3 regions of the Bradyrhizobium sp. ISRA442 genome follow, and region 2 is predicted to be linked to each of the others. Evidence: predicted binding sites of a transcription regulator. Region 2 holds the regulator's gene; each other region holds the start of a gene.
What was found. Region 2 encodes LexA, which represses DNA repair genes until DNA is damaged. Its sites were predicted from a motif close to TGTTCNNNNTGTGTTCNG; they were not measured.
Positions count from the first base shown of each region.

Region 1 (10,492 bases), 130 kb from region 2:
GGCCCACGGGCCGACCCGGCAGAAGGTGCGGGAATCCATCGAGATCAACGCACCGCCGGCCAAGGTCTGGGCGGTGATCGGCAATTTCCAGGACATGAGCTGGCTCGCGCCGGTCACCAAGACCGAGGGCGAGAAGGGCAATGAGATCGGCGCGACGCGGCGGCTGACGCTGACCGGCGGCGCCACCGTCGACGAGGAGCTCTACAAATTCGACGCCGGCGCGATGACCTATTCCTACCGGATCACCACCGTCGACGTGAAGGTGCTGCCGGTCACCAACTATTCCTCGACGCTGACGGTGTCGCCGAGCGCCGACGGCAAGGGCTCGACGCTGGAATGGGCCGGCGCGTTCTACCGCGGCTTTCCCAACAACGATCCGCCGCCGGAGCTGAATGACGAGAACTCGGTCAAGGCGGTGAGGGCGCTCTATCAAACCGGCCTCGCGGCGCTCAAGAAGAAGATCGAGAGCGGAAGCTGACCGTGCGCGTCCTGGTTCTGGCGGCGCTCGCCGCCAGCATCGGCCTGGTCTCGGCCGAGAAAGCCTCGGCCGAGGAGGCGTTCGTCACCAATCAGCTAAGCGAAAATCTAACGGTCGTGGACCTCGCAACCGCGCGGCCTGTCGCGACCATCGCGATTGGCGGCAAGCCCGCGGGTGTCGCCGTGACCCCGGACGGACGCTTCGCCTATGTGACGAGCCCCGAAGCCAAGGCGCTTACGGTGGTCGATGCCGCCGCCCGGCGGATCATCGGCAAGATCAATGTCGGCGGCGGTCCGCTCGGTGTCGCGGTGGCGCCGGATGGTGCTGCAGTCTATGTTGCCGACTGGTACGCCGCGGCGGTGCGGGTGGTCGATCCGAAAGAGCAGCGCCTGGTCGCTGAAATCGCGGTCGGCGCCTCGCCGTCGGGCCTCGCGGTGACATCAGACGGGCGGCTCCTGCTCTCGGCAGATCGCGATGCCGACAGCGTGTCCATTGTCGATACCGCAACGCGGCAGCGCAAGGCGATCGTCAAGGTCGGCACACATCCGTTCGGCGTCACGATCGACGCGGACGGCAAGCGCGCCTATACCGCCAACGTCGAATCGAACGACGTGTCGGTGATCGATATCGCCGGGGCGCGCGAGGTCGGCCGGATCGCCGTGGGCATGCGCCCCTATGCCGTGGCGCTGGCACAAGGCCGCGGCTTCGTCACCGACCAATATGGCGGCACCGTCAGCGTGTTCGATCTTGCGACACTGAAGCCGGTCACGCGCATCACGGTCGGCGATTATCCGGAAGGGATCGCGGCGACCGCGGACGGCAAGCGGATCATCGTGGCCAACTGGGAGAGCAACTCACTCAGCATCATCGACGCGGTCGAGCTGAAGGTGATTGGCGAGGTCAAGGTCGGCGACGGCCCGCGCGCGTTCGGGGCGTTTCTCAGGCGGACGCAGTAGGAGGCGGATGTCCCGTAGCCCGCATGAGCGAAGCGACATGCGGGGGCCGCTTTCATCCATGGACGGCCCCGGATATCGCTACGCTCATCCGGGCTACGGCACCGGACCCAACGCGCGCGCAATCTCATCCATCCGCTCGAACGTGTGGTCCGGTTTCTGCGCCCGCAACGCCGCCGGCGCCGCGTAGCCCCAGCACACGGCGCCGCAGGCAATGCCGACAGCCCGCGCCGCTTCGATGTCGCGGACCTCGTCTCCGATGGAGATCACACGGCTTCGCTCCGCGCCGGCGCGGCGGATGACACGGCGGAATTTCGCGGGCTTGCCGAACAGCGATGCGGCGCAGTCGAAATGCGAGAACAGGGCCGCGGCATCGCCGAGCTTTTCGCGCGCATTGGCTTCGCTGTCAGAGGTCACCAGCGCGAGCTGCACGCCGCTCTGCGACAGCGCCTCCAGCATCGCCTCGACGCCCGCAAACAGCGAAATCTCCGCCGCCGCCTCCGCCTTCAACCGCCGCGCATGCCGCGCGATCGCCGGCAGCTTCCACAGCGGCACCTCGAGGCGCGTGAGGATCTCGCGCGTCGACGCATGCCGCAGCCCCTCGACCTCCTCATCTGCGACGCGCCGAAAGCCGAAGCGATCGGCAACATCGTTGATGGTGCGCAGGAACCACGGAAAGCTGTCGGCCAGCGTGCCGTCGAGATCGAAGATGGCGAGGGAGTAGGGCATTGCGGGAGAGGTGCCGGGCGGATCGAGCAACATGCTCGCTGGCGACGCACTGACAGATGCTATCTGAGATGCTATATTGACCTCCACAGAGGTGACAGATGTCGGAGCTACTGGCAAGGATTACGGTCGACCCGGAACGCATGCATGGACGCCCCTGTATTCGCGATCTGCGCATCACAGTTGCCGACGTTCTGGGATTGCTGTCCGCCGGGCAGTCGCGCGAGAGCATTCTCGAGGATTATCCGTATCTGGAGGAGGCCGACATTGACGCGGTGCTCGCCTATGCTGCCCGTCAAGTCGATCACCCGATCATAGCGGCCAAATAGCTTGCTTTACCTGATCGACGCTCAGCTTCCACCCGCACTCGCGGATGCCATGCGTCGAGCAGGATTCGAGGCGGCTCATGTCGTCGAGTTCGGGATGGCAACCGCGACCGACGGAGCGATTTGGAACGAAGCCATTTCTCGATCAGCCATTCTCGTGACCAAGGATCGCGATTTCTCGCTGCAAAGAGGCAGGGGCCGATCGTGCTGTGGGTCCGCGTCGGCAATATCGACAATCGCGCGCTAGTCCGTCAGTTTCTGAGTGCCATGCCGCAAATTGTCGAAGCCGTTGCGCGGGGCGAGGCAGTCATTGAATTCGTTGGCAGCTAGCGGCGGCCGTTACGAGCGTGGGCGTCGCTGACATTCGCCAGCTTTAAGCACCGCCATTGCGGCAATGGGCTGCTGCTCTCGCGGCCGAACTGCCTGGCCAGCACCGCTTCCTCGCCGCGTTTCCTGGTGCCTGTGATATACGCGCAGCGATAGCGGCCCTCATAGACGCAAAGCACCTGCTGCTCGGCGAGAATGGCGTCACAAAGGAGCAGGTAGTTTGCGCTGAGCATCGCCGGCACTCCATCAGAGGTGCGATCCCTCAATACCATCAGAGCCGGGAACTACTCCGCCGCCTCGCTTGTGCTCCGCCGCTTCGGCTTCCGCGCCTTCTTCAGCACCGGCTCCAGGAATTGGCCCGTATAGCTCCGCGGCGCCTTGACGATGTCTTCGGGCGGGCCCCAGGCGACGATTTCGCCGCCGCCGTCGCCGCCCTCGGGGCCGAGATCGATGACCCAGTCGGCGGTCTTGATCACCTCGAGATTGTGCTCGATGACGACGACCGTGTTGCCCTGGGCAACCAACTCGTGCAGCACTTCCAGGAGTTTCTTGACGTCGTGGAAGTGCAGGCCGGTGGTCGGCTCGTCCAGGATGTAGAGCGTGCGGCCGGTGGCGCGCTTCGACAGTTCTTTTGCCAGTTTGACGCGCTGCGCTTCGCCGCCGGATAGCGTGGTCGCCTGCTGGCCGACGTGGATGTAGTCCAGGCCGACGCGGTGCAGCGTGTTGAAAGTTTCGCGGACGCGCGGGACGGCCTTGAAGAAATCGGCGGCTTCCTCGACGGTCATGTCGAGGACGTCAGCGATGCTCTTGCCCTTGAATAGGACCTCCAGCGTCTCGCGGTTGTAGCGCTTGCCCTTGCAGACGTCGCAGGTGACGTAGACGTCGGGCAGGAAGTGCATCTCGATCTTGATGACGCCGTCGCCCTGGCACGCCTCGCAGCGGCCGCCCTTGACGTTGAAGGAGAAGCGGCCGGGCTCGTAGCCGCGCGCCTTCGCCTCGGGGAGCCCGGCGAACCACTCGCGGATCGGCGTGAAGGCGCCGGTATACGTTGCGGGGTTCGAGCGCGGGGTGCGGCCGATCGGCGACTGGTCGATGTCGATGATCTTGTCGATGTGCTCGAGGCCCTCGATGCGGTCGTGCGGAGCGGCGCCTTCGCTCGCGCCGTTCAGCTTGCGGGCGATGGCGCGGTAGAGCGTGTCGATCAGCAGCGTCGACTTGCCGCCGCCGGAGACGCCGGTGACGCAGGTGAACAGGCCGAGCGGGATCTCGGCCGTGATATTCTTCAGGTTATTGCCGCGGGCGTTCACCACCTTGATGGTGCGGCGATGGTTCGGCGGGCGCCGCTCCGGCACCTCGACCTCGAGCTCGCCGGTGAGATATTTGCCGGTCAGCGATTTCGGGTTGCGCATGATCTCGGCGGGCGTGCCTTCGGCAACGATGTTGCCGCCATGCATGCCGGCGCCGGGGCCGATGTCGAGCACGTAGTCGGCCAAGCGAATGGCATCCTCATCATGCTCGACCACGACCACGGTGTTGCCGAGGTCGCGCAGCCGCTTGAGCGTATCGAGCAGGCGGGCATTGTCGCGCTGGTGCAGGCCGATCGAGGGCTCGTCCAGCACGTAGAGCACCCCGGTCAGCCCCGAGCCGATCTGCGAGGCGAGGCGAATGCGCTGGCTCTCGCCGCCGGACAGCGTGCCGGAGGAGCGGGAGAGGGTGAGATAGTTGAGGCCGACGTCGAGCAGGAAGGTGAGGCGCTCGCGGATCTCCTTGAGGATGCGGCTCGCGATCTCCTTCTGCTGCGCGTTCAGCGCCTCCGGCACGCCCTCGAACCACTCGCCGGCGCGCTTCACCGACAGCTCGGAGATCTCGCCGATATGCTTGCCCCCGACCTTGACGCACAGCGCCTCGGGCTTGAGCCGAAAGCCTTTGCAGGCCTCGCAGGGGACGTCGTGGAAATACTTCGCCAGCTCCTCGCGCGCCCACTCGCTCTCGGTCTCGCGATAGCGGCGGTTGATGTTGGTGATGACGCCCTCGAACGGCTTCTTGGTGTCGTAGGAGCGCACGCCGTCCTCGTAGGAGAACTTGATCTCGTCGTCGCCGGAGCCGTAGAGGATCGCGTCTCTCGTCTTCTTCGGCAGGTCCTTCCACTTGGTGTCGAGCGCGAACTTGTAGTGCTTGCCGAGCGCGGTCAGCGTCTGCACATAGTAGGGCGACGACGACTTGGCCCAGGGCGCTATCGCGCCTTTGCGAAGAGTGAGCTCCTTGTCGGGGATGACGAGATCCTCGTCGACATGCTGCTCGATGCCGAGGCCGCCGCAGGCCGGGCAGGCGCCATAGGGATTGTTGAACGAGAACAGCCGCGGCTCGACCTCCGGAATGGTGAAGCCGGAGACCGGGCAGGCGAACTTTTCCGAGAACAGGATTCGCTCGGGGCCGCTCTTGTCGTGGATCTTTGCGGTCTTCTTCTTCTCTTCCGCAGGCGCGGCGGCCGGCGTGTCGGCGAACTCGACGACGGCGAGGCCCTCGGCGAGCTTCAGCGCGGTCTCAAAGCTCTCGGCGAGACGCTGGCCGATATCGGCGCGCACCACGATGCGGTCGACCACGACGTCGATGTCGTGCGGGAATTTCTTGTCGAGGTTAGGGGCCTCCGCGAGCTCGTAGAAGGTGCCGTCGATCTTGACGCGCTGGAAGCCCTTCTTGAGCCATTCGGCGAGCTCCTTCTTGTACTCACCCTTGCGGCCGCGCACGACCGGCGCGAGCAGATAGAGGCGCGTGCCCTCGGGCAGCGCCAGCACGCGGTCGACCATCTGCGAGACGGTCTGGCTCTCGATCGGCAGGCCCGTGGCCGGCGAATAGGGCACGCCGACGCGCGCCCAGAGCAGGCGCATGTAGTCGTAGATCTCGGTGACGGTGCCGACGGTGGAGCGCGGGTTCTTCGAGGTCGTCTTCTGCTCGATCGAGATCGCGGGCGACAGGCCATCGATCTGGTCGACGTCCGGCTTCTGCATCATCTCCAGGAACTGGCGCGCATAGGCCGACAGCGACTCGACGTAACGGCGCTGGCCTTCGGCATAGATCGTGTCGAAGGCGAGCGAGGATTTGCCGGAGCCGGACAGGCCCGTGAACACCACGAGCTTGTCGCGCGGGATCTCGACGTCGATGTTCTTGAGGTTGTGCTCGCGTGCGCCACGGATCGTAATTGCGCGCAGGCTCGAGCCCGCGTTCTGCTGTTGGCGCTTCGCCTTGATCACTTCATCCATCCTGGTGGTCCCCAAGAACCGAAAACAAGAACCCAAACCCAACGGGAAAATCCCAAAGGCGCGCGGCCGCGCCAGCGTTCAGGCGCGCGCTTTGCCGGGAACCGGGATCGGCGCCGATGGGTATGTCAGCGAACGTAGGAAGAACGAGGGCGGATTTCCAGTGCGAGTTGCGAATCGTCAACGGATTGTTGGTGCGCTGGCGGCACGTGGCAGTAGCAACGCTCGGTAGCGGCTGTCGGCGCTTCGTTCGCAGTCGAATACGGATCGCGTGATCGGCGCCTGAGCAGGAGCGCGCAAGAACAAAAAGGCCGGCGCAAGGCCGGCCTTTCGTAACGCGATGGCGTTGGGGCGAAGCTTAGTACTTCGCGACCACCGGGGCGCCGAAGTGATAGTTCACGCCGACCTGCACGGTGTGGAAGTTGAGCGTGCCCGAGGGCAGGGCGCCGGAGAAATAGGTCTCGCCGGCGAGGCTGCGATAGAGATACTCGCCCTTGACCGACCACTGCGGCGCGAAGAACGCTTCGACGCCGGCGCCGACGGTCCAGCCGGAGTGCCACTTGCTGTCCGACGCGGTGATGCCGAGTGCGGAGAGGCTGATCTTGTTGTCGATCCAGGCATAGCCGCCGGTGCCGTAGAACAGGACCTGGTTGACCGCCCAGCCGATGCGGCCGCGCACGGTGCCCATCGCATCGGTCTTCGAGCTCGCCGTTGCGGTCGCAACACCGAAGCCGGGGACGACGGTGGCGCCGGTCACCGAAGCGCTGACGTCAGCCCAGGCGCCGTCGGCTTCGAGGCCGAACACGACGTTGCCGGCCTGCCAGTTGTAGCCGGCCGTGCCGCCGACAAAGCCGCCCTTCATTTTCGGGTCGGTCGAGGAATTTTCCCACGCGCCGCCACCGACGACACCGAGGTAGAAGCCGGTCCAGTTGTAGACCGCGGCCGGAGCGATCGGAGCCTTGGTGTAGTGGCGGGCTGCGAGATCGGCAGCCGTGGCGGGAGCAAATGCGCCCAGTGCGAACAAACAGGCCGAAGCCAACAAAACCTTCTTCATCTTCAATTCAGTCCCAGTCCCGGTTTCTGTTTTTGCCTTCCGTGCGAAAGGAAGGACATCGGACGCTCTCGTCCAACTGCAGCCGGCTTACACCAGCGAAGCTGGAAGTTGTGTACCCCAAAAGTCACAACAGGTCAGAAAACGGGCTGCATTGCTGACCTATTGTTCAGCAGCGCGCAGCAAAAAGGCCGGCGCGAGGCCGGCCTTGAAGCGCCGATCGATATCCGGGTGATATCAGTACTTTGCGATCACCGGGCCGCCCCAGCGATAGTTCACGCGGACGAGACCCATATCGACATTCTGGCTGATGCGATCGGTCTGGAAGAACAGGCCGCCGGGCGTGGTGAAGTCCCTGGTCTGATTGCCAAGGAAGATGTGGTCGTATTCGACACCGACCGACCAGTTCGGCGCGAATCCGAACTCGAGGCCAGCGCCGACCGTGCCGCCCCAGCGCGTGTCGCGGGCCGAAGCAAGCAGGGTGCCCGCAAAGGGCGTGCCAGAGGCAGCGAAGATATCGAACTTGTCGCCGACCACCGCGGCGCCGCCCTTCACGTAGAACAGGACGTTGTTCCAGGCATAGCCAATCTGGCCAGTGATCAGGCCGAAGGAGTCGATTCGCGACCGATTGCGGTCGCCCGTGACGAGCGCGCTGCCGGGGAAGATGAGGCTGACATTGTCGCCCGAGAAGTCAGCCCAGTTGCCCTGGCCCTCGATGCCGAACACCCAGTTGGTCGACTGCCAGCGATAGCCGATCTGTCCACCGACCGTGCCGCCGGTCGCGTTGTGGCATCCTTCACCGAACAGCGTACCGCCAACGCCCACGAAGTCCCAGCACTTGTGGCTGGTGCCGCCACCGCCGTTGATGCCGATGTAGAAGCCGCTCCAGTCGTAGACCGCGGCCACCGCAGGCGGCGGAGCCTTGGTGTACGGACGCGCGGCGAGGTCCGCCGCGCTCGCTGGAGCTGACAGGCTCAGTGCCACAGCTCCGATTGCACCCACCCAAATCTTATTCATTGCAGTCTCCCCAGTTTCGCCCGCTTCTCGAAATCCCCGAAGCGGTCAATTAGGCGCGACGCCCATATGAACTAATTCCGAGACAACCCTAGCTTAATGTCGCACCCGAGTCCGTCTCCGAAATGCAACAGCCGCTGACGAACGACAGAGCCGGTAAGTTAATGAATGTTAAGTGGTTTCCACTGTCCGCGGGAACCCAAAAAAGTTCCATCTCGGTTTGCCACTTTCTCGACGCATCCGTGTCATTCAGCCGTCACAGCCTTCCGTTGGTTCCGCCAAGAACAAATCTGGAACAAGGCGGCCGCCGATGCTATATGTGGGGATAAGTTGAGGGGTGGCGGGCTGATCGGCGGCTGCAAGCGCCTTGCGAGCGTATAGGGTCCCCCCAACGGGCGAATGGCGCGGCAACGTGCGGCCTTTTTCGAAATTCAGTGACGTTTGGAGTGGAGAGCGGCGATGGCGGGAAGCATCAACAAGGTCATTCTGGTCGGAAATCTCGGCAAGGATCCGGAAATCCGCCGCACCCAGGACGGGCGACCGATCGCAAATCTGTCGATCGCGACCTCGGAAACCTGGCGGGACAAGGCGACCGGCGAGCGCAAGGAAAAGACCGAGTGGCACCGCGTGGTGATCTTCAACGAGGGTCTCGCCAAGGTCGCCGAACAGTACCTGAAGAAGGGCTCGAAGGTTTACGTCGAGGGCGCGCTCCAGACCCGCAAATGGACCGATCAGAGCGGGGTGGAGAAATACTCCACCGAAGTCGTGCTCCAGGGCTTCAACTCGAACCTCACGATGCTTGACGGCCGTGGCGGCGGAGGAGGCGGCAACTTCGGCGAGGAGCCGGGCGGCGACTTCGGCTCCAGCGGTCCGGTCAGCAGCGCTCCGCGCCGTCCTGTGGCCGCTGGCGGCGGTCGCAACAGCGACATGGATGACGACATCCCGTTCTGAGGCCGCGAGGGCGCAGGGTACCTCGCATCTTGGATCCCGCTAACTCGCGTAAAGCGGCAAAATTCCTTACCAATCGTCTGATAGGGCTTGGCATTTCCGGGCCTTGCTTCAGATTGCGCCTGAGCTTTTGACCGGGGCGCGATGTGAATGGTATTAACTTGATGTTAATTCTATTCACATTGCCGTTTCCGCCGCTCTGGAGGTCGCCCGCCCATGAGCCTCGCGCCACTGCTTGAGGCCGCGCCGGCCATTCCGCTGCATGCCTTCGCGGCCATGGCCGCGTTCGGGCTTGGCCTCGTTCAGTTCGCGGCGCCCAAGGGCACGCTGCCGCATCGGACGATCGGCTGGATCTGGGTCGTCCTGATGGCCGTCGTGGCCGCGTCGTCATTCTGGATCCACCAGATCCGGCTGGTTGGCCCGTTCAGCCCGATCCATCTCCTGTCGATCTTCACGCTGGTGGTGCTGCCACTGGCGGTGTGGCGCGCCCATACTCATCGCGTCGCCGATCATCGCCGGATGATGATCTTCATCTTTACCGGCGCGCTGGTGGTGGCGGGCCTGTTCACGCTGGTGCCCGGACGCATCATGCACCGTGTGATTTTCGGCGCTTGAGGAGTGGTTTCCGGCGGCACGTTCCGGCGGTTCCGGGGGCAGTGCTATAGAGCGTGTAAGTCGTTGGAAAAATAAGCGGAAAAAGCGCTTCCTGGGGACCTTGCGAGGGTGGTTATCACGCGCTCGATGCGCTATATGATTCCCAGACAAAACCTCACCGGATTTCCCCTTGGCTGACGACGACAACAAGCCCGGCGACCAGCCGGCGCAACCCTCGGACATTCGCCCCGTTTCCATCTACGAGGAGATGAAGAAGTCCTATCTCGATTACGCGATGAGCGTGATCGTGGCGCGTGCGCTGCCCGATGCGCGCGACGGGTTGAAGCCGGTGCATCGCCGCATCCTGTTCGCGATGAACAATCGCGGCGATACTCCGGACAAGAAGCATAAGAAGTCCGCCGGTGCCGTCGGCGAGGTCATGGGTAAATACCACCCGCATGGCGACCAGGCGATCTACGACGCGCTGGTACGCATGGCGCAGGACTTCTCGATGCGCGCGCCGCTGATCGACGGGCAGGGCAATTTCGGCTCCGTCGACGGCGATCCGCCGGCGGCCATGCGTTACACCGAGTCCCGCCTGACCAAGATCGCGCTGAAGCTGCTCGAGGACATCGACGACGATACCGTCGATTTCCAGGACAACTATGACGGCTCCGAGAAAGAGCCGGTGGTGCTGCCGGCCAGGTTCCCGAACCTGCTGGTCAACGGTGCCGGCGGCATCGCGGTCGGCATGGCCACCAACATCCCACCGCACAATCTGGGCGAGGTGATCGACGCTTGCGTGGCGCTGATCGACA
Region 1 covers NZ_JALGCN010000007.1:61,308-71,799, reverse strand. The annotation lists gene MTR72_RS16850 (SRPBCC family protein) at 1-478, shown strand, start outside; gene MTR72_RS16845 (YVTN family beta-propeller repeat protein) at 481-1,434, shown strand; gene MTR72_RS16840 (HAD family hydrolase) at 1,528-2,160, opposite strand; gene MTR72_RS16835 (DUF433 domain-containing protein) at 2,259-2,486, shown strand; gene MTR72_RS40470 (DUF5615 family PIN-like protein) at 2,488-2,730, shown strand; gene MTR72_RS16830 (hypothetical protein) at 2,810-3,043, opposite strand; gene uvrA (excinuclease ABC subunit UvrA) at 3,095-6,070, opposite strand; gene MTR72_RS16820 (outer membrane protein) at 6,426-7,121, opposite strand; gene MTR72_RS16815 (outer membrane protein) at 7,356-8,135, opposite strand; gene MTR72_RS16810 (single-stranded DNA-binding protein) at 8,592-9,083, shown strand; gene MTR72_RS16805 (DUF2306 domain-containing protein) at 9,297-9,695, shown strand; gene gyrA (DNA gyrase subunit A) at 9,865-10,492, shown strand, end outside.
Region 1: a site for LexA is predicted at 8,413-8,430, ahead of MTR72_RS16810 (single-stranded DNA-binding protein). Genes of this name have one in related genera too.

Region 2 (10,492 bases):
GGCAAGCTCAGTGACGCGGCATATTTCGACTCGCTGCGCTCATCGCTCGGCATCAGCCTTTCGGACGCGCAGTTCCTGGAGGGCTGGAACGCGGTGTTCACGGGGGAGATGCCCGACATCGCGGAGCTGTTGCCGCGTGCGGCGAAGCACATGCCGCTGTACGCCTTCTCCAATACCAACCAGCCGCATGTGGACTATTTCTCGAAGGAATATGCCGACCTGCTCGGCCATTTCCGCGAGCTGTACCTGTCGTCCAGCATCGGTCTGCGCAAACCGGACGCCGAAGCCTTCGACCATGTGGTGGGCGCCATCGGCGTGCCGGCCGAGCGGATCGTCTTCTTTGACGACCTCGCCGAGAACATCGAAGGGGCGCGGGCGCGCGGACTGACGGCGGTACACGTGACCTCGCCCACCGACGTCGGACATGCGCTGACGGCGCTGGGGATCTGAGGGCCGGCGTTCTGGTGGCTTTGCTTGATCCTGCCGACGTTCACGGGAACCCATCGGCCCGCGACGAGGAACCAAATCACTTTGTGCATTTTTGTGCAGAGTTCCTGGAACGGAATGCCTGATTCCGGACTCTTGAGTTCGTCGGGGATTTCTACATCGGACTGATCGTCGTGTTGGGTAAAGCCTACCTCACCAAGCAAGCCTCTCTCCTGCTCGAATTCGCCAGAACCACGTCGGACTCGGATCTCTCAGCCAAGCTGATTAGCAAGGCCGCCGATCTGAAATCGCAGGCCGATCCCCTGCCCGACAAGGATCAAAGTCCCAACGCGCCCGATGTGGCCAAGGATGCTAGTCGGAACGAGCCGACGGGAGCGGATTGATGTTGACCATGGCCCTTGTTGCTTTCGTTCTTGCGATCGCTGCGCGGGTGCCAGTCTGCAGCGTCATCCAGATCATGTCGCACCGGACCTGAATCCAATCATCTCACAAGCGTAGAAGCCGGCACGATCGTTCGTCCGGACGCCGGGTTTTGCTTCGGCGCACGCGCTCGGCTAGAACCCTTGACGCCGAGACGGTTCGATTTGCCAATCGACTTGCCAAGCAGGAGATTTCGCCCGTGGCCCTGATGCCGGTTTCTGACGCGCTTGCCGCGGTGCTGGCCGGCGTGGAGCCGCTATCCGAAGAGATGATCGCGCTGGAAGGCGCCTTTCACCGCGTACTGGCACGCGACGTCACCGCCCGGCGTACGCAGCCCCCCCAGGCAATGTCGGCGATGGACGGCTATGCCGTGCGCGCGAGCGATGCGGCCAAGGTCGATGCGCAGCTCAGCGTGATCGGCGAGGTCGCGGCGGGCCGGCCGTTCGCGCCAACGCTGGGTGCCGGCGAGGCGGTCCGGATCTTCACCGGCGGCGTGATTCCCAACGGCGCAGATGCCGTCGTGATCCAGGAGGACACGGTCGCGGACGGCAAGCGCATCACGATCAAGGAGGCCGCCGTCGCCGGACGGCATATCCGGCGCGCCGGCGTCGACTTTTCCGAGGGCGACGTGCTGCTACGGGCAGGCGCCCGCCTCACCGAGCGAAGCCTGGCCCTCGCCGCCGGTATGAACCATCCTGACCTTCCCGTCCGCCGCCGCCCGAAGGTCGCAATCCTCGCCACCGGCGATGAGCTGGTGATGCCGGGCACAACACCCGGCCCCGGCCAGATCGTCTATTCCAACGGCTATGCGATCCACGCGCTGGCGCGCCGGGAGGGCGCCGACACGATCGACCTTGGGATCGCCGCCGACACCCTGGAGGCCACCACCGCCGGTATCCGCTCCGCCCGCGAAACCGGCGCCGACGTCCTGATCACGACCGGCGGTGCGTCGGTCGGCGATCACGATCTGGTCCAGCAGGCGCTCAAGGCCGAGGGCATTGCGATGGCGTTCTGGAAGATCGCGATGCGGCCGGGCAAGCCGATGATGCATGGCCATCTCGGCGCGATGCGCGTGATCGGCCTGCCCGGCAATCCGGTCTCGTCTTACGTTTGCGCCTTCCTGTTCATGGTGCCGTTGATTCGCGCGCTTGCGGGCCGTCAGCCCGTTCACCACCGCCGCGAGCGCGCCGTAGTCGGGGGCGAGCTCGCCGCCAACGACATGCGCGAGGACTATCTTCGCGTGCGCCTCGAAGAGCGCGACGACGGCACGCTGGTCGCGGTTCCCGTCAACAATCAGGACTCTTCTCTGCTTGCAAATCTCGCTGCGGCACAGGCACTTCTCGTGCGGCCGCCGTTCGCGCCGAAGGCCGAAGCAGGCGCGCCCTGCGAGGTGTTGCGGCTGCCCGCTTGAACGAGCCGGCCGCGCGTGTTCCGCGAAGTTTATCGTGTTCACGCAAAATTAAGCAGTTGCGGAACACATATCGAACATATAGTGTCCGTTCATGATTTGTTTCGAGCATCTAGCGGTGCGCCGCTAACTTCAGCGTCTCGGAATCGAACGACATCAACCGGGGGATTTGGTCGAGATGTTAACGCGCAAACAATACGAGCTTCTGCGGTTCATCAGCGAACGCCTGAAGGAAAGCGGCGTGCCGCCCTCCTTCGACGAGATGAAGGACGCGCTCGATCTGCGCTCGAAGTCGGGCATCCATCGCCTGATCACCGCACTCGAGGAGCGCGGCTTCATCCGCCGCCTGCCCAATCGTGCCCGCGCCATCGAAGTGATCAAGCTGCCCGAGCTTCAGGCCGCGGCCGGCAATCGGCGCGGCTTCACGCCGAGCGTCATCGAAGGCAATCTCGGTAAGGTACGCGGCTCCAGCGCCCCCGTGGACGAGGGTGAACGTCCGGTCGCTGTGCCCGTGATGGGCCGCATCGCGGCGGGCACGCCGATCGAGGCCTTGCAGACCCGCAGCCACACCATCAGCGTACCGCCGGACATGCTCGGCTCGGGCGAGCATTACGCGCTCGAAGTGCGCGGCGATTCGATGGTGGAGGCCGGCATCCTCGACGGCGACATGGCGCTGATCCAGCGCAACGAGAGCGCCGACACCGGCGACATCGTGGTGGCCCTGATCGACGACGAGGAAGCGACCCTGAAACGCTTCCGCCGGCGCGGCGCCTCGATCGCGCTCGAGCCGGCCAATGCGGCCTACGAGGTGCGCATCCTGCCGCCGAACCGCGTAAAGATTCAGGGCAAGCTGATCGGGCTGTACCGGAAATACTGAGCGTCTTCGGCGAGGCGTGAGCCGATGCAAGTCGCGTGGAGCAATCGACCTCCGCCGCGTGTTGTGCAGCGCCGGTGAATTCAGGATTGATCTCGACGAGCGCAACAGAAGAAAATTCGCACGAGCCTGCTTTGTTCCAAAGGCTCTTGCTCAACGCAGAAAAGATAATGTGATCGGCAGGTCTGCACGCAAGTCGCAGATTTGCCCTCAACATCGCATATCATCGGAGCCTTCCTGATAGAGGCCTGGGCCTCCGGGGGCACGGGTCGCTATCTCTTATGAGGAGCACTTGCGATGTGTGACTACAGCCTGCATGCCGTCGCGACCCGTCCCGCCCAGGTCGGTGAGACGATCGTCACGACAACCTTCCGCGGCACCTCGACGCGCGGCTTCGCTTCGGAAGCCGATCTCTCCGTCGCGGTCTGCCTGCTGCCGGGAACGGAGCTCGCCTTCGCCGACAACGTCCGCTACGACAATCGCTGGATCTGGACGCGCACCATCAACTCCCGCGTCGGCAAGTTCGGCAAAGTCGATCCGCACATTCCCGATCGCCATCATGACGCGATCGAATTCCCCGACGGCAAATATGTGCTGGTGACGCAGCTCGTCGAAGGCCAGCGCGCAACCGTGCTGCAATTGCCGGTGACCCAGCCGGCCGGTGAGCACAAGCCGCAAGTCGCCGCTGACAGGCCGCAGCCGACCGTTACGCGCCTGCCGATCGGCTGACGCGTAATATTTGAGCATGATCTCCGCGCAAACGCATTCCGCGTTTGTCGCGAAGGGAAAAACGCTACACACTTTTCCGGATCATGCGTCAGTCCTCGACCTGAAGGTCGGCCTCCGACGGCGTTGCGTCCCTGGAGCGCGGTGCGGCCGGCCGTGGCGCGAGGTTTGGTTCATAATAGCCATCGCCGGCGATTGCCGGCGACCAGGGGCGATTTGCGCCCCTCGCCCTCACCGCCTGCACCGCAAAGCCGTCGCCGCGGCGCGCGAGCGCCAAGCCGCCCTGGCTCATGAGACGATCCCGGTCGACCACCATCGCCGCACAATCGGGCGGCGCGGGTCTCGCTGTCACCACCAGCGCAGCCCGGCTGCAATCATCCGAGAGCGCATCCACGCGCAGCGCCAGCGCGATCAGGCGGCCGTCGGCGAGCGGGGTCACGCATCCGGATTCGTCGCATGACACGCCGCTACCGAGCGATGCATCACCGGCGCTGCGCGGATCGGCATCGGCCGCAAGCCACTCCTTGGCGAGGAACGCGTCCTTGTTCGCCGCGATGAGATGCAAGCGGCCGTCGCTGCCGCGCACTGCGATGTTACGCCCGTCGCCTGCGATCAGGACGTCCGGCTGGCGCACGGACACCGCCCACACAATCGCTGCGACCAGCACGAGCGCACCGGTCCAGCGCAAGGGCGTGCGCAACAGGCCCATCAGGACGATGCCGATGCTCGCCGCGATCAGCGGGGCGATGCCGAAAGCGGCAATGCGGCCGACCGCGCCCGGAAGATTCGCAACCCACTGCGCGACCACGACCATCCAGTCGATGCCGACACCCATCAGCCACCAGAACACGCCGTCGAGCCCGAACGGCGCTGCGATCAATCCCAACAGCCCGGCCGGCATCACCAGCGCCGAGACCACCGGCATCGCCGCGAGGTTCGCGAGCACACCGAACGGCGTGACGCGGTGAAAGTGGAAGGCGGCATAGGGCGTGGTCGCAAAGCCCGCGATCAGCGAGGCCAGGAACAGCATGGCGATCTCACGGCCGCCCCACAGCGCAATCCGCGCCGTCGCCGAATGATCGGGTGAGGCAAACAGGTTCGGCATGCCGATCTGCACCAGCGCAACCAGCCCAAGCGTTGCCGCAAACGACATCTGGAAGCTCGGATGCACCAGCGCCTCCGGCGCGACCGCAAGCACGATCAGCGCGGCCACCGCCAGCGTGCGGAACGTGATGGCTCGGCGATCGACCATGACCGCGATCAGCACCACTGCGGTCATGAAAAACGATCTTTGGGTCGCGACCTCCGCGCCGGAGAGCAACAGATAGAACGCCGCGGCGACGAGCGCGGCAGCGGCCGACCACTTCTTGATCGGAAAGCTGACGGCCAGACCCGGGATCAGCGCGAGCAATGCGCGGATCGCGAAGAAGACGACGCCGGCGACGACCGCCATGTGATAACCCGAAATCGAGAGCACATGGCCGAGGCCGGAGATGAACATGGCATCGTTCACCGGCGTGGTGATCGCATCGCGCCGGCCGGTGAGCAGCGCAGTGGCGATCGCGCGATTGTCGCCGTCGAGCGTGGCGCGGATGCGCGCATCGATGGCATCGCGCAGCCCCTGCATGAAGGCTGCATAGCGCAGTCGCAAGCCTCCGCCGTCGGGCGGCGCGGAAGCCGTGATCGTACCCATCACGAAGCCGGAGGCGCCGATACCCTGGAAGAACATGTCGCGGGAGAAATCGTAGCTGCCGGGACGCAGGGGCGAGAGCGGCGGCATCAGCCGCGCCTTCAACTGCACGAAGCTGCCGACTTCGGGCGCAGTGCCCTTGCGCACCGAGAGGCGGACGCGTTCGAGCGTGACGTCGCTGCGCTGGGCCTCCATGCCGGTGACGCGCAGCACGAAACGGTCGGTGCGCTCGCGGATGTCGCGGGTCTCGACGAAGCCCGACAACGACACGGAATAGAGCGGCTTTGCCAGCACGGTGTGCGCGATGCGCGCGGTCTTCCAGGTCGCCATGGCAAAACCGGCCGCTGCGGCGGCGACCATGATTGCCACGACAAATAGCCGGCTGCGGCGCAACAGAACGGCGCCAACCATCAGCAGCAAGGCCATGGTCGCGGTCGCCCAGAGCACCGGCTCGTGATCGGCAGCGAAATAGAGCGCGATGCCGGTGCCGAACGCCACGGGCACCCACGGCAGCAGCCGCCCCGCGCCCGCTTCGGCACGCGCCCAGGCCCGCAATGTGTCCGCAAGCAACGACCAGCGGCCGAGGTCCGCCGGCACCAGGCCACCGGCTGGTGCGGCGCGGCCGACCGGCCACGTTCCGGCTACTACCCCCTGGGACCGCACTGGCCGGCCCGGCTCCGCCATTCCCCTGCACCTTGCGATACGCGATGGGGGCGGAGGCTACCGGAACGTGCAGGCGCCCGAATAGCGGTACGGATCAGGAACGGACCGGGGGAGCCCCTACTTTTCCTCTTCCATCGTCACGGCCACCGCTGCCTTGGCGGAGAGCCGCACCTTATTGCCCTCGATGTCGGCGACCAGGCCCTTGTCGATGAAATGATGATGGCCCTTGTGGCTGCCCTCGCCGCTGTCCTTCTTGGTCAATTTGATGCGGTTGCCCTCGACCCGGTCGACGGTGCCGATGTGGACGCCGTCGGCGCCGATGACTTCCATATGCTCTGCGATCGTCTGCATGATCGGACCCCTTTCTGGATCCCTCACAACGCCTGAGACGCTTTTCCGTTCGCCGCTCCACCAGAAGTCGCGGAGAATTCGAGCCCTTGCGATCGCTTTCGCAAAACGTCCCGTGGTCAAATTGAGCCGAAAGTCTCATAAGTTGTCGGCCCGTGGTGGGACTACACTACGGTTCCCCGCCTCCCCGACAGATGGGCAAGGCAGGGGTGGCTCGCGGTTCTAAGGCCGCCGGAGCTCAGGTGGCGCAAAGCGCGCCTGAGATCAGACGTTGCCGACGCAACTTTTTGAATTGGCGCCTGCAACGCCGCGCATCACGCTCTCCGCGAGAAGATCGACCGCTGAAACAAGCGAGGAGACGTTTTGAAACCATAGGAGTCGCACATGCAGGTACCGAGCGATTTTCGCCGCGTGATCATCGCTGCGTCGGTGGGAAACATCATCGAATGGTATGATTTCTATATCTTTGGCAGCCTGGCCGCAGTTCTATCGGTCAAGTTCTTCGAGCAATCCCACCCGGTTGCAGCCCTCCTCAGCACGATCGCGCTCTTTACGGCAGGATTTCTCATCCGTCCGCTGGGGGCTTTCCTGTTCGGATGGATGGGAGACCGGGTCGGCCGCAAGTATACCTTTCTCATTACCCTCAGCGGAATGGGACTCGGCACGGGAGCGATCGGGTTGATCCCGACCTACCAGTCGATTGGTCTAACGGCCGCCTTCGTGCTCTTCGGCCTGCGCATGATCCAGGGCCTGTGCCTGGGCGGCGAATATGGTGGCGCCATCACCTATGTGGCCGAGCATGTGCCGGACGATCGGCGCGGCTACTATACCGGCTGGCTGCAGACCTCGCCTACTCTCGGGATCGTGGTGTCGCTGGCCGTCATCATCCTCACGCGGACATATGCCGGCAACCAGGCCTTCGACGAATGGGCGTGGCGCGTTCCGTTCCTGGTGTCCTTCCTGCTGGTGGCGATTGCGATCTACATACGGCTCCAGCTCCAGGAGACACCGATCTTCCAGGAGATCAGGTCCCGTGGCCAGATGACGAGGAATCCCTGGAAGGAGGCCTTCCTCAGCTCGAACATCAAATATATCGGGATCGCAATTGTGGTCCTGATCGGACAGGGCGTGGTCTGGTACAGCGGTCAGTTCTGGGCGCTGTATTTCCTGCAGCAGGTCTCCAAGGTGGACGCGCTGACCTCCTCTTACATCGTGGGAGCAGCCCTGCTTATTGCAACGCCGAGCCTGATCTTCTTTGGCTGGCTGTCGGATCTGATCGGCCGCAAGCCTGTGATACTCGGCGGCATGCTGCTCGCTGCGATCACGTATTATCCGCTCTATCTGTGGCTGGGGGCGGTCACGCAGCCCGGAAACATCAACTATCCGGTCGCGAGCTTCATCATCTTCATCCTCGTTTGCTATGTCGGGATGGTGTATGGGCCGGTCGGCGCGTTTTTGGCGGAATTCTTCCCCGCCAGGATCAGGTACACATCGGTCTCAGTGCCGTACCACATCGGCAATGGCTGGGGTGGCGGATTGGTGCCGTTCATTACGTCGGCGGCATTCGCTGCGACCGGCAGCGTCGGCTACGCGCTGATTTACCCGATCGTAGTTCCCGCGGTGTGCTTCGTGCTTGCCGTCTTCCTGATGCCGGAGACGCGCAAAATCAGCATCTGGCAGCCGATCGAGCCGAGAGCCGCATTGTGATGGGTTGATCCGGTGCAGGACCGCATGGCCCTGCACCGGAGACGTGTCTGCGCGCAGTGACGATCGTTCCCCTCGGCGCCGCGCCCGAGCGGGTCGACTTCGAGCCCCCGACCGCCAGCAGATAGCGGTCTGCAAAACGCTCGGCTAACACCTCTCCTCAGCCGGCCAGGTGATGCCAGCGATCGTGCCACCAGGTGCTGAAGTCGCGATCGGTCATCAACTCCCAGACAGCGAGCAGGATCACCACTATGCCGGACGCTACGCTGCTCACCGTGGCCGATACCGACTCATAACCAATGGTCCAAGGTGCCAGCAGCAAAGCCAGGCCCAGCAGCATCTCTCCCCACTCTTCCAGATAGGATGGGACGACAAATGCCTCGATGGCAAACAGCATGACGCCGAGCCCGAGCACGATGGAGACCCAGACAGCCGCCCCGGACAAGCCGAGGATAAAGGACGAAAGGACCAGCCACAGGCCCACCAGGAGGCTGGCAGCGTCTTGCCAATGTTGGATGCGCATGATGCTCACCTCCTCTCTCCCAGTTAAGTGGGGAGGCAGCCGAGAAAATACATCCCTCCAACCCGCGCAGGTGTTGCCGCTACTGAAGCTGCGGCCCATGCCCCGGAAAGGGCCCTTGCGAGTGCGCTGCACCAGGATGCAGACTAGCTGCGCTTGACAGGTGTCGACGTCTATCGTTCCCGGCCCCACCGAGTTCGCGTGGCGCCCGGACAAGAGGGAAGTGACGCCATGCGAGAAATCGAAATCCACGACTATGCGCGGCAGTTGCTGGAAGCACATGGCCCCAAGGCCATTGCGGAAGCAGCCCGGAACGCGATCGATCTCGAGGCAAAGGGCGATCTCGAGCTTGCCAAGACCTGGCGGCATATCGAGGACGCCATGAAGCTGATGCGCGGACCTCACCAAAGCTGAAAGCAGCCGGCGTGCGTAGCCGCCTGACTGCAAATGCCGCCAAACCGGATTGAGGTTGGAGGGGCGGCAACACAGAATATGGACCACAATCCGTCGCAAGCCGTTCGGCTGCGGCTGAACGGCAACGCGACCCGCAAGACGTGCACCTCAATGATGCTGGGAGCGAGCCATGTTTCCGAAATGTGCAACAGCCGAAGATCTCGTGAAGGCGATCAAGGACGAGAAGGTCCAGATGATCGATCTGCGGTTCACTGACCTGCCGGGGGTATGGCAACATTTTTCCGTCCCGCCGAGCGCGGTGAGCGTTGATGCGCTCGAGGAGGGCATCGGGTTCGACGGCTCATCGATCCGCGGCTTTCAGGAGATTCAGGAAAGCGACATGCTGGTCGTCGCCGATCCAGCGACGGCCTTCGTCGACCCCTATAGTCCGGCAGAGACGCTGGTCCTCATCTGTAACATCCGCGACCCCGTGACCGGCCAATCCTATAGCCGGGATGCTCGCTACATCGCCCAGAAGGCTGAAACCTATCTCAAGGGCACTCGGCGCGCCGACACGAGCTACTTCGGCCCGGAGGCGGAGTTCTTCGTCTTCGACGACGTGCGCTACGGTCAAGGCATCAACTATGCCATGCACGAGATCGATTCCGGCGAAGGGAGCTGGAACACCGGCGCGGAGGAAGCGCCGAATCTCGGGCACAAGCCGCGCCCGAAGGAGGGATATTTTCCCGTTCCTCCGACCGACAGCATGCAGGCGCTACGCACCGAAATGGTGCTGACCATGGAACAACTCGGTATCCAGATCGAAGCTCATCACCACGAGGTCGCAACCGGCGGCCAAAACGAAATCGACATGCGCTTCACGAGCCTCACCCGCATGGCGGACAATTTGATGATCTACAAATATGTGGTGAAGAATACTGCGCATCAGCACGGCAAGACCGCGACCTTCATGCCGAAACCGCTGTTCGAGGACAACGCCTCGGGCATGCATGTTCACCAGTCGCTGTGGAAGGGCGACACCAACCTGTTCTACGACAAGGGTGACTACGCCGAATTGAGCCAGCTCGGCCGCTATTACATCGGCGGGCTCCTGAACCACGCCTGGGCGTTGTGCGCGCTTTGCGCCCCGACGACCAACTCCTATCGGCGTCTGGTGCCGGGCTATGAGGCTCCCATCAACCTAGTCTACTCCCAGCGCAATCGCTCGGCCTGCTGCCGGATTCCAATGTACTCGCCAAATCCACGGGCAAAGCGCGTCGAGTTTCGTTCGCCCGATCC
Region 2 covers NZ_JALGCN010000007.1:187,201-197,692, forward strand. The annotation lists gene MTR72_RS17400 (HAD-IA family hydrolase) at 1-450, shown strand, start outside; gene MTR72_RS17405 (hypothetical protein) at 621-830, shown strand; gene MTR72_RS17410 (molybdopterin molybdotransferase MoeA) at 1,067-2,278, shown strand; gene lexA (transcriptional repressor LexA) at 2,454-3,152, shown strand; gene MTR72_RS17420 (hypothetical protein) at 3,447-3,878, shown strand; gene MTR72_RS17425 (ComEC/Rec2 family competence protein) at 3,967-6,249, opposite strand; gene MTR72_RS17430 (DUF2171 domain-containing protein) at 6,346-6,579, opposite strand; gene MTR72_RS17435 (MFS transporter) at 6,961-8,283, shown strand; gene MTR72_RS17440 (SPW repeat domain-containing protein) at 8,441-8,803, opposite strand; gene MTR72_RS17445 (hypothetical protein) at 9,032-9,214, shown strand; gene glnA (type I glutamate--ammonia ligase) at 9,384-10,492, shown strand, end outside.

Region 3 (10,492 bases), on a different contig from region 2:
TCGACATCATCGCCGCCGAGTTCGAACCGAAGCCGGCGCCGCAGACCTACCGGAAATTTCTCGCAGACCATGCCGTCGATCCGACCCGCAGCGCGATGTTCGAGGACCTCGCGCGCAACCTCACCGTCCCGCACACGCTCGGCATGACCACCGTTCTGGTGGTGCCCGACGGCACGCAGGAGGTGGTGCGCGAAGACTGGGAACTGGAGGGCCGGGACGCCGCCCATGTCGACCACGTCACCGACGACCTGACGGGGTTTTTGGCGAGGCTGTCGCGGTGACGCCGTAGCGGAGATGAAGCCCCAATGAGGCGTCATACCCCGCGAAGGCGGGGTATCCAGTAGTCACTGCTGTCTCGATTCATCACGACCGCCGCGGCGTACTGGATCACCCGCTTTCGCGGGTGATGACGGCGAACCAAGCTTGACTCCTCCCACCCAAATCCCGAAAAAGCCCCCCAATCCATCGCCAGACCCTGCCTTCCCGAGAGGAAATCCCGATGTCCCTCCAAGCCCTCGAATCCACCATCAACAGCGCCTTCGACGCGCGCGACGGCATCTCGACCTCGACCAAGGGCGAGGTCCGCGAGGCCGTGGATCAGGCGCTGGAGATCCTGGACAAGGGCGAGGCGCGCGTCGCCGAGCGCGGGACCGACGGCAAGTGGAAGGTCAATCAGTGGCTGAAGAAGGCGGTGCTGCTCTCCTTCCGCCTCAACGACATGGGCGTCATTCCCGGCGGCCCGGGCAAGGCGACCTGGTGGGACAAGGTGCCCTCGAAGTTCGAAGGCTGGGGCGAGAACCGCTTTCGCGATGCCGGCTTTCGCGCGGTGCCGGGCGCGGTGGTGCGCCGCTCGGCCTTCATCGCCAAGAACGTCGTGCTGATGCCCTCCTTCGTCAATCTCGGCGCCTTCGTCGATGAGAGCACCATGGTCGACACCTGGGCCACCGTCGGCTCCTGCGCGCAGATCGGCAAGCGCGTCCACATCTCCGGCGGCGCCGGCATCGGCGGCGTGCTCGAGCCGCTGCAGGCCGAGCCTGTCATCGTCGAGGACGACTGCTTCATCGGCGCGCGCTCGGAGGTCGCCGAGGGCGTGATCGTGCGCAAGGGCGCGGTGCTGGCGATGGGCGTGTTCCTGGGCGCCTCGACCAAGATCGTCGACCGCGAAACCGGCGAAGTCTTCATTGGCGAAGTGCCTGAGTATTCGGTGGTGGTGCCTGGCGCCCTTCCCGGCAAGCCGATGAAGAACGGCCAGATCGGCCCGAGCACCGCCTGCGCCGTGATCGTCAAGCGCGTCGACGAGCGCACCCGCGCCAAGACCAGCATTAACGAATTGCTGCGGGATTGAGACTCGATCCTCTCCCTCTCCCCGTTCTTACGGGGAGAGTGTTGGGGTGAGGGGCACATCCGCAAAGACGGTGGGTGTTGCCCTCGCGGAGAGTCCCCCTCACCCGGTCGCTTCGCGACCGACCTCTCCCAGCAAGCGGGGCGAGGTGAACTGCGGCGCCAGCCCACTCAATCGAACCCACCATCCCTCCATCGCGCCAATCACCGGGCGGCCTCTAGCCCGCCCGGCAGCATGCATGTTAAGCGGAGCACATGACCGATGCTCTCTCCATTGCCCGCGATCTCATCCGCTGTCCCTCGGTAACCCCGGCCGATGCCGGTGCGCTGGGAGTTCTTGAAAAAGCGCTCACGACGGCCGGCTTCATTTGCCACCGCGTGACCTTCTCGGAGGCAGGCACCGCCGACGTCGACAATCTCTACGCGCGGATCGGCACCGAAGGTCCGCACATTACTTTTGCCGGTCACACCGACGTGGTGCCGCCCGGCGACGAGAGCGCCTGGAGCGTCGGTGCGTTCTCCGGCGAGGTGAAAGACGGCTTCCTGCACGGCCGCGGCGCGGTCGACATGAAGGGCGGGATCGCCTGCTCGGTTGCCGCGGTGCTGGAGCATCTCGCCGCGAACGGCGGCAAGCCGCGCGCGGACGGCCAAGAATCAGGCTCGGGCTCGATCTCGTTCCTGATCACCGGCGACGAGGAAGACGTCTCCATCAACGGCACGATCAAGCTGTTGAAATGGGCCGCCGAGCGCGGCGAAAAATTCGATCATTGCGTGCTCGGCGAACCCTCCAATGTCGAGGTGCTCGGCGACACCATCAAGGTCGGCCGCCGCGGCTCGCAATCCGGCACGCTCTACGTCGACGGCGTGCAGGGCCATGTCGCCTATCCGCACCGCGCGTCCAATCCGGTGCCGGACATCTCGCGGCTGATCGTGGCAATCTCCGACGAGCCGCTCGACCATGGCAGCGCGCAGTTCCAGGCTTCCAATCTCGAATTCACCTCGGTCGACGTCGGGAACAGCGCCTCCAACGTCATCCCCGGCCAGGCCCGCGCCAAGTTCAACATCCGCTACAACGACAACCACACCCAGGCGAGCCTGCGCGAGCTGGTCGAGGCGCGGCTGGCAAAAGCCTGCGGCAACCGCATCCGCGCCCGCATCGTCTGGGAGCCCTCGAACTCCAACGTGTTCGTGACCAAGCCCGGCCCGTTCACCGACCTCGCCGTCGCCGCGATCGAGGAGGTGACGGGGCGCAAGCCCGAGCTATCGACGAGCGGCGGCACGTCGGACGCGCGCTTCATCTCGAGCTACTGCCCGGTGATCGAGTTCGGCCTGGTCGGCCAGACCATGCACCAGGTCGACGAGCGCGTGCCGGTGGTGGATCTGGAGAAGCTGACGAAGGTCTATCGCGGGATACTTGCGCGGTATTTCGCTTAAACTCTGATGCGCCACACGTTCTGCCGTCATCGCCCGACCTGATCGGGCGATCCAGTATTCCAGAGACTGCGACGAATACGGAGAAGCCGCGGCGTACTGGATGCCCCGCCTTCGCGGGGCATGACAGTGGTGGGTGTGGCGAGAGCGCGCCCTCGCGTCAGTAATCCACCCGCACCAGATACAGCCCCTCCGGCGGGGCGACGATGCCGCAGGCGGCGCGGTTGCGGGCTTCGAGGGCGGCGGAGAGATCGTCTGCGGTCCAGCGGCCTTCGCCGACCCAGACCAGCGAGCCGACCATCGAACGAACCTGGCTGTGCAGGAACGAGCGCGCTGAGGTGAGAATCGTTACCTCGCGGCCGTCGCGCAGCACGTCGAGCTGATCGAGCGTCTTCTCCGGCGACTTGGCCTGGCATTCGGTATCGCGAAACGTCGTGAAATCGTGCTTGCCGATCAGGCGCTGGGCTGCCCCATGCATCGCATCGGTGTCGAGCCTGCGCGGCACGCGCCAGGCGTGACCGACATCAAGCGCGAGATTGGCGCGGGTGTTGACGATGCGGTAGCGGTAATGGCGCTTGATCGCCGAGAAGCGCGCCTCAAAACTCTCGGGCACGATCTCAGCATCGAGCACGGCGATCGGATTCGGGCGCAGATGCGCATTCAGCCCGTCGCGAATGCGGTCCGGCGCAAACGGCTTCTCGATGTCGACATGCGCGACCTGCCCGAGCGCGTGCACGCCGGCATCGGTGCGGCCGGCGCCATGCACCCGCACATCCGCGCCGGTCATCGCCTTCACAGCTTTCTCGAGCGCGCCCTGCACCGAGGGCAGCGTCTCCTGCACCTGCCAGCCGCAGAACGGCGCGCCGTCATATTCGATGGTGAGCTTGTAGCGGGGCATCTCAATCCGGGTGGTGTCATCGTCCGCCTTGTGCGGGCGATCCAGTACTCCGCAGCCTATCCGTTCAACCGAGGGGTCTCGGCGTACTGGATACCTCGCCTTCGCGGGGTATGACAGTGTTAGGTGAATCTCGTGCCCGCCTTCAGCGGCACGCCGCGCAAGAAGTCCGCGGCCTGCATCCGCGCCTTGCCTTCGCGCTGCAGCTCGATGATGCGGATGGCGCCCTCGCCGCAGGCGATGGTGAACTGGTCGTCGAGGACATCGCCCGGCGCGCCCGCGCCCTTCGCCAGTTTGCAGCGCAGGATCTTTACGCGCGCATTCTCGTTCAGCCCGGCGAGCTCGGCCCAGGCGCCGGGAAACGGCGACAGGCCATGGATGTGGCGCAGCACCGCGCGCGCGGGCTTGCTCCAGTCGATGCGTGCCTCGGCCTTGTCGATCTTGGCGGCGTAGGTGACGCCGTCCTCGCTCTGCCTTGAGAGCTGGAGGCCGCCGCGGTCGAGCGCGGCCATCGCGCGCACCGTCAGATCGGCGCCGAGGCGGGCGAGGCGATCGTGCAGATCGGCAGCGGTCATGTTGTCGGTAATTGCAAGACGCTCGGCCATGGCGACATCGCCGGTGTCGAGGCCGACGTCCATCTTCATCACCATGACGCCGGTCTCGGCGTCGCCGGCCATGATCGCACGATTGATCGGCGCCGCCCCGCGCCAGCGCGGCAGCAGCGAGGCATGCAGATTGTAGCAGCCGAGCTTTGGCGCATCGAGGATCGCCTGCGGCAGGATCATGCCGTAGGCGACGACGACGGCCGCGTCCGCGTCGAACGCGCGAAACGCGTCGAGCGCTTCCTGTGTCTTCAGCGTCTTCGGCGTCAGCACGGGCACGCCGAGCTTTCGCGCCGCTTCCTCGACCGGCGTCGGCTGCAATTGCAGGCCGCGCCGCCCGCCCGGCTTCGGCGCGCGGGTATAGACCGCCGCGATCTCGTGGCCATGCGCCACCAGCTCGAGCAGCGTCGGCACGGAAAAATCGGGCGTACCCATGAAGATCAGGCGGAGGGACATGACAAGGACTCGGTACGTTCCCTCCCCCTTGCGGGGGAGGGCTAGGGAGGGGGTGCCACACGGCATGCACGCTCGGCTCGAGAGCGAACTAGTTCTTCGCCCCAGATACACCATTTCCTGGGCCACCCCCTCCCCGCCCCTCCCCCGCAAGGGGGGAGGGAGTGCAGGAAGTACGGGGCAGCACGAAAACTCACTCTCCGGCGCGCTTGGCGGCTTTCTCGAACTTCTTGAACACGCGGTCGCGCTTGAGCTTCGACAGATAGTCGACGAACAGCACGCCGTTGAGATGGTCGATCTCGTGCTGGATGCAGGTGGCGTAGAGCCCCTCGGCGTCCTCCTCGTGCACCTTGCCGTCGAGATCGGTGAAGCGCACGCGCACCTTCGCGGGCCGCTCGACCTCCTCGTAATATTCGGGGATCGAGAGGCAGCCCTCCTCGTAGACCGAGAGCTCCTCGGACGCGGAAAGGATCTCGGGATTGATGAAGACGCGCGGCTCGTGCTTGGTCTCGCCGTTCTCGTCGCGCTTGGCGAGATCCATGGTGATCAGGCGCAGCGGTTGCGCGACCTGGATCGCCGCCAGGCCAATGCCGGGCGCGTCATACATGGTCTCGAACATGTCGTCGGCAAGCTTGCGGATCTCCGGCGTGACCTTCTCGATCGGCTTGGAGACCAGACGCAACTGCTTGTCGGGCAGGATGATGATTTCTCTGAGGGCCATGGCGGCGATTTAAGCCGCGCGCCGGATGCGGTCAATGCGCTGGGAACCCGTTAACGGTCCGGTAACCATAAAACTTAGGGTCTCGTTAACCATAAAAAATTAGCGGACTGTTAACCGAACGCGTTCCCTCTTCGTTCGCCTCTGTGTGCGAATCGGCTAGAAGGGCTGCATGAACGAGATCATTTTCATGGCTGGCGACTGGCCGGTGCGCACCATCGATGCGTTGATTGGCTTCGGCGCGCTGGTCATCATCCTGCTCGTGGCGATCGCCACCATCATCGCACGCTCTTCCCGGCGCGGCGCGGAACTTGCGATGGCCCAGACCATCCGGGCCGACGAGCTCGAGGAGCGGCTGAGCGAGATGCTGCGAGCCCAGAGCGAGGCCTCGGGCCGGGTCGATGCCATGACCCAGGCGCTCGCCGGCCGCCAGGCCGAGATGGCGCGCGCGGTCAACGAGCGGCTGGATTCGGTGACCCATCGCGTCGGCCAGTCGATGGAGCACTCGACCCGCAACACCATGGAGAGCCTGCGCGCACTGCACGAGCGGCTCGGCATCATCGACAGCGCGCACAAGAACCTCACCGACCTCACCACGCAGGTGACCACCCTGCGCGACGTGCTCGCCAATAAGCAGTCGCGCGGTGCGTTCGGCCAGGCGCGGATGGAAGCGATCGTCCAGGACGGACTGCCGAAGGGCTCCTACGAGTTCCAGTTCACGCTCTCGACCGGAAAGCGGCCGGACTGCGTGGTGTTCCTGCCGGATCAGCGGCCGCTCTGCATCGACGCGAAATTTCCGCTGGAAGCCATGACCGCGCTGCACGATGCGCGCAGCGATGAAGAGCGGCGAATTGCCACGCAGAGGCTGCGCGGCGACGTCATGAAGCATGTCAGCGACATCGCCGAAAAATATCTCGTCACCGGCGAGACCCAGGAGATGGCGCTGATGTTCGTGCCGTCGGAATCGGTCTACGCCGAGATCCATGACGGCTTTGACGACGTGATCCAGAAGGCCTATCGCGCCCGCGTCGTGCTGGTGTCGCCTTCGCTCTTGATGCTGGCGATCCAGGTGATGCAGCAGATCATGAAGGACGCGCGCATGCGCGACGCCGCCGACCAGATCCGCACCGAAGTGATCAAGCTCGGCGACGATCTCGGCCGCCTGCGCGACCGCGTGCTGAAGCTGCAGAAGCATTTTTCCGACGTGAACGAGGACGTGCGGCAGGTGCTGATCTCCGCCGACAAGATCGAAAAGCGCGCCGGAAGAATCGAAGAGCTCGATTTCAGCAAGAGCGACACGCCTGAGGGGCCGCGATTGGTGACAAGCGCGCCCGAGCTGTTCCCGCGCAAGCTCCAGGCGGGGGAGTGATTCTCCTCCCAGGTCCGGTACGCTGTCGCCCCAATTTCGCTGTCGTCGCCCGGCTTGACCGGGCGACCCAGTATTCCAGAGACGGCAGATGGGCGCACGCAGCTACTACGTCTACATTCTCGCCAGCAAGATTGGTGGCACGCTCTACATCGGCGTGACCAACGATCTCATCCGCCGGGTGGCAGAACATAAGCTGAAACTGATTGAGAGCTTCACGAAGGACTACGACGTCGTAAGGCTCGTCTACTTCGAGCAGTTCGATGATCCCGAGAATGCGATCAAGCGGGAGAAGCGGCTGAAGAAGTGGAAGCGCGCGTGGAAAATCGCGCTGATCGAGAAGGACAACCTAGACTGGAACGATCTCTATTCGGGAATAGCGGGTCCCCGATAACTTCGGCCTCTTGAATACTGGGTCGCCCGGTCAAGCCGGGCGACGACACCTCGCTTGTGGCGGCCAGAATCTGCTAACACCTCCCCATGACCGCACCCGACGCGACTTCCGGAACTGCCCCGGCGACCGCCGGCACTGAGGCCTCCGCCGCCTCCTGGCGCGATAGCCTTGCCGTGTACCTGCAACCGCGGGTGCTGATCGTGCTATTTCTCGGCTTTTCCTCCGGGCTGCCGCTGGCGCTATCGGGATCGACGCTTTTGGTGTGGATGCGGGAATCCGGGGTCGATCTCGGGACCATCGGGCTGTTCGCGCTGGTCGGCACGCCCTACACGCTGAAGTTCCTGTGGGCGCCGCTGGTGGATGCGCTGCATGTGCCGCTATTCACGCGCGCCTTCGGCCGCCGGCGCGGCTGGCTCTTGTTCTCGCAGCTTCTGCTGATCGTCTCGATCCTGCTGCTGGCGCTGACCGATCCGGCGCGCTCGCCATTCTTCGTCGCGGTCGGCGCGCTGCTCGTCGCGACGACATCGTCGACGCAGGACATCGTGGTCGACGCTTTTCGCGTGGAGAGCCTGCCTGAAAGCGAGCAGGCCGCCGGCATGGCGTCCTATGTCGCAGCCTACCGCATCGGCATGCTGGTCTCGACAGCCGGCGCGCTGTTCATCGTCTCCGGCTTCGAGGGCACCGGCATTGCGAGGTCGTCCGCCTGGATGTGGGGCTATGTGGTGATGGCGGCGATGGTGCTGATCGGCACGATCACGGCGCTTATCGCGACCGAGCCCGAGCAATCGGTGCGGGCCGAAGCCGCGACGCAAGCCGAAACCGCGATCGCGCGCGTGCTGCATGCCGCGATCGGCGCCTTCTCGGAATTCCTGTCGCGCAAGGATGCGCTCGCCGCGCTCGCCTTCGTTGTACTGTTCAAATTCACCGACGCATTCTCAGGCACCATGACGGCGCCGTTCGTGATCGATCTCGGCTTTTCCCGCAACGACTATGCGGCGATCGTGAAGGGTGTCGGCCTTGCTGCAACGCTGATCGGCGGCTTCGCCGGCGGTTTCGTCGCGCGGCGCTATTCGCTGGCGACGAGCTTGTGGATCGGCGGCGTGGTGCAGGCGATCGCGAACCTGTCCTTCTCCTGGCTCGCGCTGGTCGGCACCAACCAATGGGCGCTCGCATTTGCCATCACCTGCGAGAATTTCACCAGCGCTATCGGCACCGTGATCTTCGTCGCCTACCTCTCGGCGCTGTGCCAGAATCCGCTGCACACCGCGACACAATATGCACTGCTCACCGCGCTCGCCGCCGTAGGACGCACATATCTGTCTTCGGGCGCAGGGTTCGTCGCGAAGCTGACGGGCTGGCCGCTGTTCTTCATGATCTGCGTCGTGGTCGCGGTGCCCAGCCTGATCCTGCTCGCGTACTTGCAGAAGCGCAGGCATTTCGAGACGCTGGGGCCGGTGCGGGTTTGATCACCGCTCGCTGTCATGCGCCGCGGAAGGGGGGCATCCAGTATTCCAGAGACAGTAGTGATTGACCGAGAGGCCGCGGCGTACTGGATCGCCCGGTCGAGCCGGGCGATGACACTGAAGTCGTGGAGAGGTCCTTGCCTCCCTACTGCTTCTTGATCAGGCTCCACTTCGTGATCACGGCCTCGCTCATCTGGCCGGCATCGCTGGCGCAGGCGATCTCGTCGACCTTGACCGAGATCTCCTTGCCGACGAGCGATTTCAACTGCGTGGCCTGCGCGTCGCTCGAGGTGACGAGTTGGAAGGTCTCGGGTCCCGTCTCGAGATTGCACAGACCACTCGGCGGCGGCAGGCGGCGCGGCTCGGACGTGATCAGGTAGGTCGCAACCCTCTTGCCGCCGTTCTTGACGTCGCGCACGCGCATGGCGTTCAGCTCGCCAGAGAGCACGTCGCCGGTGTTGATCGGCTTGCCGGGCTTCGGCGGCGGAGGCGGTGCCTCGTCGCCGGGCTGCGCGGCGACGGCGGGTGTCACCAGCGTCATCATCGTCGCGACCAAGGCCAGCCGTTTGGCGAATCGTTTCGTCATGTCGTCCGTTCCGTAACTTCCGTGGGATTGCTAGAACAGGGTGCGCTGCCGCATCGCGGCCGATAGCGTACCTTCATCGAGATAATCAAGCTCGCCGCCGACCGGCACGCCATGGGCGAGCCGCGTCACCTTGACGTTGGCGTCCTGGAGCAGGTCGGTGATGTAATGCGCGGTGGTCTGGCCGTCGACCGTCGCGTTCAGGGCAAGGATGATTTCGTGCACCTGCGCATCATGCGCGCGGGCGACCAGCGCATCAATGGTGAGATCCTGCGGGCCGACGCCGTCGAGCGGCGACAATGTCGCGCCAAGCACATGATAGCGGCCCTGCGTCGCGTTGGCCCGTTCCAGCGCCCAGAGATCGGCGACGTCGGCGACGACGACGATGATTGAGGGATCGCGCCGCGGATCGGTGCAGACCGTGCAGGGATTTTGGGTGTCGATATTGCCGCAGGTCTTGCAGACCTGGACCTTGTCGAGCGCGACCTGCAAGGCGCCCGACAGCGGCATCATCAGCGCCTCGCGCTTCTTGATCAGATGCAGCGCCGCGCGCCGCGCCGAGCGCGGACCGAGGCCCGGCAGCCGCGCGAGAAGCTGGACCAGCCGCTCGATCTCGGGACCTGCAACTGCGCCCATGTTTATTGGCCGAACAGCCCCGGCGGCAGGCCGAGCCCGCCGGTGAGCGACTGCATCTTTTCCTGCATCGCCGTCTCCGCCTTGCGGCGCGCATCGCTGAATGCGGTGACGAGCAAGTCCTCGAGCACCTCGCGCTCTTCCGGCTTCATCAGCGAGGGATCGATCCTGACGCCCTTCACGTCCATCTTCGCGGTCATGCGCACCGCAACCAGGCCGCCACCGGAGATGCCCTCGACCTCGACATTGCCGAGTTGCTCCTGCATCTCCTGCATCTTGGATTGGAGCTGCGCCGCCTGCTTCATCATGCCGAGAAAATCAGCCATCGGTTATGTCCTTGGAAAGCTGGCTCAGAGATCGTCGCTGTCGGAACCGTCGACCGGATCATCACTGCCATAGTCCGAGTTAATATTGGATTCCGGCGCCTCGGGGGCAAGCCTGCGAACCTCGACGACCTTCGCACCGGGAAAGCGCGACAGCACCTCCTGCACGCGCGGATCGGCCTCGGCGGTACGCGCATGCTCCTGCTTGGCGGCCTGGTTGACCGAACGCAGCGTCGGCTGGCCCTGCTCGTTCGAGACGATCACTGTCCAGCGGCGGCCGGTCCAGAGCT
Region 3 covers NZ_JALGCN010000035.1:9,406-19,897, forward strand. The annotation lists gene MTR72_RS38035 (pyrimidine 5'-nucleotidase) at 1-281, shown strand, start outside; gene dapD (2,3,4,5-tetrahydropyridine-2,6-dicarboxylate N-succinyltransferase) at 500-1,345, shown strand; gene dapE (succinyl-diaminopimelate desuccinylase) at 1,597-2,775, shown strand; gene truA (tRNA pseudouridine(38-40) synthase TruA) at 2,933-3,670, opposite strand; gene fmt (methionyl-tRNA formyltransferase) at 3,790-4,725, opposite strand; gene def (peptide deformylase) at 4,916-5,443, opposite strand; gene MTR72_RS38065 (DNA recombination protein RmuC) at 5,613-6,809, shown strand; gene MTR72_RS38070 (GIY-YIG nuclease family protein) at 6,898-7,200, shown strand; gene MTR72_RS38075 (AmpG family muropeptide MFS transporter) at 7,287-8,666, shown strand; gene MTR72_RS38080 (hypothetical protein) at 8,809-9,249, opposite strand; gene recR (recombination mediator RecR) at 9,280-9,882, opposite strand; gene MTR72_RS38090 (YbaB/EbfC family nucleoid-associated protein) at 9,885-10,205, opposite strand; gene MTR72_RS38095 (DNA polymerase III subunit gamma/tau) at 10,230-10,492, opposite strand, start outside.
Region 3: a site for LexA is predicted at 5,565-5,582, ahead of MTR72_RS38065 (DNA recombination protein RmuC). Genes of this name have one in related genera too.